One region of the Psychrobacillus sp. FSL H8-0484 genome, then DNA from elsewhere that is predicted to be linked to it. Evidence: a T-box and tRNA genes for the amino acid it is inferred to sense, from the RefSeq annotation. Region 1 holds a T-box; the other holds one or more tRNA genes.
The links. The T-box of region 1 lies ahead of alaS (alanine--tRNA ligase). A T-box ahead of a tRNA ligase gene usually reads a tRNA of that ligase, here a tRNA-Ala.
Positions count from the first base shown of each region.

Region 2: it has a tRNA-Ala gene. The T-box ahead of alaS (alanine--tRNA ligase) is inferred to sense a tRNA for this amino acid. The anticodon was not compared.

Region 1 covers NZ_JBBOSZ010000001.1:2,736,107-2,738,564, forward strand. Annotated here, with positions in the region: gene alaS (alanine--tRNA ligase) at 1-1,238, opposite strand, end outside; T-box leader at 1,319-1,532, opposite strand; gene recD2 (SF1B family DNA helicase RecD2) at 1,569-2,458, opposite strand, start outside.
Region 2 covers NZ_JBBOSZ010000001.1:3,932,849-3,935,306, reverse strand. Annotated here, with positions in the region: rRNA gene rrf (5S ribosomal RNA) at 1-97, shown strand, start outside; tRNA gene MHH81_RS19380 (tRNA-Asn) at 747-821, shown strand; tRNA gene MHH81_RS19375 (tRNA-Thr) at 830-902, shown strand; tRNA gene MHH81_RS19370 (tRNA-Val) at 1,009-1,084, shown strand; tRNA gene MHH81_RS19365 (tRNA-Tyr) at 1,107-1,190, shown strand; tRNA gene MHH81_RS19360 (tRNA-Gln) at 1,197-1,271, shown strand; tRNA gene MHH81_RS19355 (tRNA-Ala) at 1,298-1,370, shown strand; gene MHH81_RS19350 (GNAT family N-acetyltransferase) at 1,523-2,104, shown strand; gene rocF (arginase) at 2,174-2,458, shown strand, end outside.

The DNA.
Region 1 (2,458 bases):
GCTTCTTCCGCATATTCTTCCGTCAATTCAATCGGGAAACCATACGTATCATATAGCGTGAAAGTAGTTGTTCCAGGAATAAATGACTCCCCTTTTGCACGTTGATCTTCTATTACTTTTTCTAGAATAGAAAGACCATCGTGAAGTGTTTCATGGAAACGTTCTTCCTCTGTTTTTATAACGCGCATAATAAAATCTTTTTTTGCTGTTACTTCTGGATAGAAATCTTCCATGATTTCTCCAACAACTGGAACAAGCTCATATAAAAATGGTTTATCAACACCAAGTTGTTTTGCAAATCGAACAGCACGACGAAGTAATCTTCGAAGTACATATCCTCTTCCTTCGTTCGAAGGCAACGCGCCGTCACCAATCGCAAAAGCTACTGTACGAATATGGTCTGCAATTACTTTGAAAGCAGTGTCATCCTCATTGTTTTCACGATATGATTTGCCAGAAATCGCTTCCGTTTGACGAATAATCGGTATAAATAAGTCTGTATCAAAGTTCGTCGGAACATTTTGAACAACACTTGCCATACGTTCTAAGCCCATTCCTGTATCAATGTTTTGCTTTGGTAGTGGAGTGTACGTATGATCTGGATTATGGTTGTATTCCGAGAATACTAAATTCCAAATTTCTAAATAACGCTCATTTTCTCCACCTGGATACAATTCAGGGTCATTTAAATCATTCCCGTATGATTCACCGCGATCATAGAAAATTTCGGAGTTTGGACCACTTGGACCTTCTCCAATATCCCAGAAGTTTCCTTCTAAACGAATAATTCTCTCCTCTGGAATACCAATTTCGTCTCTCCAAATAAGATATGCTTCTTCGTCTTCAGGATGAATCGTAATGGATAATTTTTCTTTTTCAAAAGCCACCCAGTTTTCATCCGTTAAAAATTCCCAAGCCCAGTGAATAGCCTCTTTTTTAAAGTATTCTCCGATAGAGAAGTTTCCAAGCATTTCAAAGAAAGTATGATGTCTTGCTGTTTTCCCTACGTTTTCGATATCATTTGTACGTATCGATTTTTGAGCATTTGTAATACGTGGATTTTCTGGTACAACACGACCATCAAAATATTTTTTTAATGTTGCTACACCACTATTAATCCAAAGTAAAGATGGATCATTGATTGGTACGAGGGGAGCTGATGGCTCTTGTGTGTGTCCTTTTTCAATAAAAAAGTCTAAATACATTTGTCTAATTTGAGCACCTGTTAATTGTTTCATGTAAATTCCTCCTAATTTAAATGTGAATTACGCCTGAAAGATACATATTTTAGGGAAATAAAAAAAAGCCCTCATCCCAAAAAAGGGACGAAAGCTATGATTTCGCGGTACCACCCTAGTTACACGCTGGATTTTGCCCAATGTGTCTCTCAAGAAGCCTTAACGCGGCTATACGGCAAGTATTAATTGCACTCAAGAGTAGCTTTCCTAATTGTTGGGCTCTGTGGATTCTTCCAGCCAAGGAATCCTTCTCTAGTCAGGTAACAATAGTACTTTCTCCGTCATCATTTTCGTTTATGCAATTGATTATAGAAAACTATTTGCATTGTGTCAATTGTCTGCATCCAAAAATTGATATGGCGTTATACCATTCATACCGATTAATGGATCAATTACATGGTAATTATCAGCGGTTAGGTAAGTAGCTTCTACCAAAACTTCAGTAGAATCTTCCTTCACTATTTCCGACTGTTCCTCTGATAGATCTTCCCTCACCGTTAATCGGTTCTTTAAAGTGGTTAATCGTTGGAGATCATCCGTTCTCTCTACACCAAACTTAAATACTTCCGGTTCTCCACATAATATTAAAAAGTTTTTTGCTCTTGTAATACCTGTATACAATAAGTTTCGACGAAGCATTTTCATGTAACTTCTTGTCACTGGCATAATAACCGTTTGAAACTCACTACCTTGAGATTTATGAACCGAACAGCAATAAGCTAATGTAATTTGGTTCAAATCATTTTTTTCATAAGTCACTTCATTGCCATCAAACGAAATGACGAGCATTTCTTTCTTTTCAACTGTTTCAGCGGCTTTAAAAATACTTACAACTTCACCCATATCGCCATTAAACACATTACTTTCCGGCTGATTCACAAGCTGCAATACTTTATCACCAATTCGATAAATCGTATCTCCGAATACCATCTCTTTACGTTTGCCATCTGTATTAGGATTAACCATTTCTTGCATCATCTTATTTAACGCATCTATTCCAGCAGGCCCTCGGTACATCGGGGCAAGTACTTGAATATCTCGAATGGAATGACCTTTTGAAAGTGCACTTTTCAACACTTGTTCCACTACTTTAGGAATTTGTTCAGCGGAAGCTTTAATAAATGAACGGTCACTTGTTTTGTCCAATAAAGTTGACGGCACCGATCCTTTTTTCATGTCGTGTGCTAGTTCAATAATGGAAGATCCTTCCGACTGTCGAT
Region 2 (2,458 bases), 1.2 Mb from region 1:
AGGTCACACCCGTTCCCATACCGAACACGGAAGTTAAGCTCTTCAGCGCCGATGGTAGTTGGGGGTTTCCCCCTGCAAGAGTAGGACGTCGCTGGGCATCAAGAAGTCGTTACCGAGTAATCGGTCGCGGCTTTTTTTGTATTCGAAAAAGAAGACCGAAGGCAACATGTACTTTATTTATAGAGAAGTGTGCGAGAAAGTGGAGAGGCAAAAAGTTCGAAGAAGCAAGAAGAGAGTCTCCGAGCGTATAGCCTACGTGAGAACCGAATGACTACGGAAGATGAATAAATCTACCGTCCATCTGCTTTCGCAGCCTGAACACAGAAGTTAAGCTCTTCAGCGCCAATGGTAGTTTGGGGTTTCCCCCTGCAAGAGTAGGACGTCGCTGGGCACTAAGAAGTCGTTACCAGGAAATCGATCGCGGCTTTTTTTGATGTTTTTTTATTTGGTTGGATTGGTCTTAGTTATGCGTCATTTGGTCTCGCTTCATCTCAGGATATAGTCTTGTTCATACATTTACGGTAAGAAAAGCTACTTATTTTTAAAAAATATTTCCTTAAGGGGTACTATTTCAATAGGTTTTATTCAAAAAAGAGTTCATAGTCATCCCTTCAACGGACCAGTTTATCCTTCTTTTTCACTTTAATTAATTTCACACTATAAATTAGGAAAAAAATATAAAAATTAGCTTGAAATTTATAGTGGACTTGCTATAATTATATTTGTACTTTAATTAGATAATACGTTCCGAAGTAGCTCAGTGGTAGAGCAATCGACTGTTAATCGATTGGTCGTAGGTTCGAGTCCTACCTTCGGAGCCATTTTTTTTGCTTCCATAGCTCAGTAGGTAGAGTGCTTCCATGGTAAGGAAGAGGTCACCGGTTCAAATCCGGTTGGAAGCTTTCTTAAAAAAAGTAAAAAAGTGTTTTAAAGTACTTGTCCTTAAGGGAAAAGTATGTTATTATCATTATTGTCCGGTTTTTCTTATTGGACAATTAATAAAACCCAGGAGGATTAGCTCAGCTGGGAGAGCATCTGCCTTACAAGCAGAGGGTCGGCGGTTCGAGCCCGTCATCCTCCACCATATTATTTTTATACTTAGCTTTGGAGGGGTAGCGAAGTGGCTAAACGCGGCGGACTGTAAATCCGCTCCTTAGGGTTCGGCGGTTCGAATCCGTCCCCCTCCACCAGTTTATTGGGGTATAGCCAAGCGGTAAGGCAACGGATTTTGATTCCGTCATGCCCTGGTTCGAATCCAGGTACCCCAGCCATGACCTTACAAAGCTTTTATGATTTAGGGGCCTTAGCTCAGCTGGGAGAGCGCCTGCCTTGCACGCAGGAGGTCAGCGGTTCGATCCCGCTAGGCTCCATAATTTTATATTAAAGTAACCCTTTCCTTAGTACTTGGAAAGGGTTTTTTCTTGCCTTCTAACGGAGTATTCCTTGTTTCTCAAAAAAAAATTTCTTTTCAATAGTACCTACTTATCGTTATGATGAAATAAAAAATGCGAGGTGTTGAGTTTTGGGAGAAAAAATTATCTATGGGGACGTAACCCTTCGACCATTAACACAAATGGATTTTCCGTTCTTATGGGAACTTTATGAACCTGAAATTTTTGAATTTATGTTGAATAAAATTGAAAATCTAGAGCAACTTGAGAAATGGCTGCAAGTTGGTATTAAGCAAATGAGAATCGATAAAACTGCGTTTGCATTTGTGGTGGAAGACACAAATACAAAAGAAATAATGGGTACTACTCGTATTTACGGAATAGATCATACAAATCATGCTTGTGAAATAGGCTCCACTTTTTACGCAAAAAAATTTCAGCGCACGCATGTGAATACGGTATGCAAATACTTGCTTTTGAAATATTGCTTTGAGACGTTAGGAATGTTTCGTGTCCAATTTAAAACAGATGAGCAAAATATAGCTTCACAACGAGCAATAGAACGAATAGGTGGTATAAAAGAAGGGATACTTCGTAATGAACGAATACGATCTAATGGTAATATGAGAAATGCGGTCGTTTATTCCGTTGTAGATAGCGAATGGTCCGAAGTAAAAGGTCAACTTGTTCAATTAATGAATAAATACTCATAATATTGTGAGGTTGAGCCAACTACCTATTGGGGATTACAATAGATGTATGAACTGAAAGGGGTAATAATAATGAATAAGTTAAATCTATCTATTATTGGAGTACCAATGGACCTTGGACAAAATAGACGTGGCGTTGATATGGGGCCAAGCGCCATCCGTTATGCAGGGGTAGTCGAACGTCTAAAAGATCTTGGTCATTCTGTGAAAGATGAAGGCGATATTCCGATAAGTCATACTAGAAAAGAACAATCTCCTAATACCCATTTACGTAACTTAGAAGAAGTTATTGAGGGGAATGCTGCATTAGCAAATAAAGTGCACGAAGTTTTAGTAGAAGGGCAATTCCCACTAGTA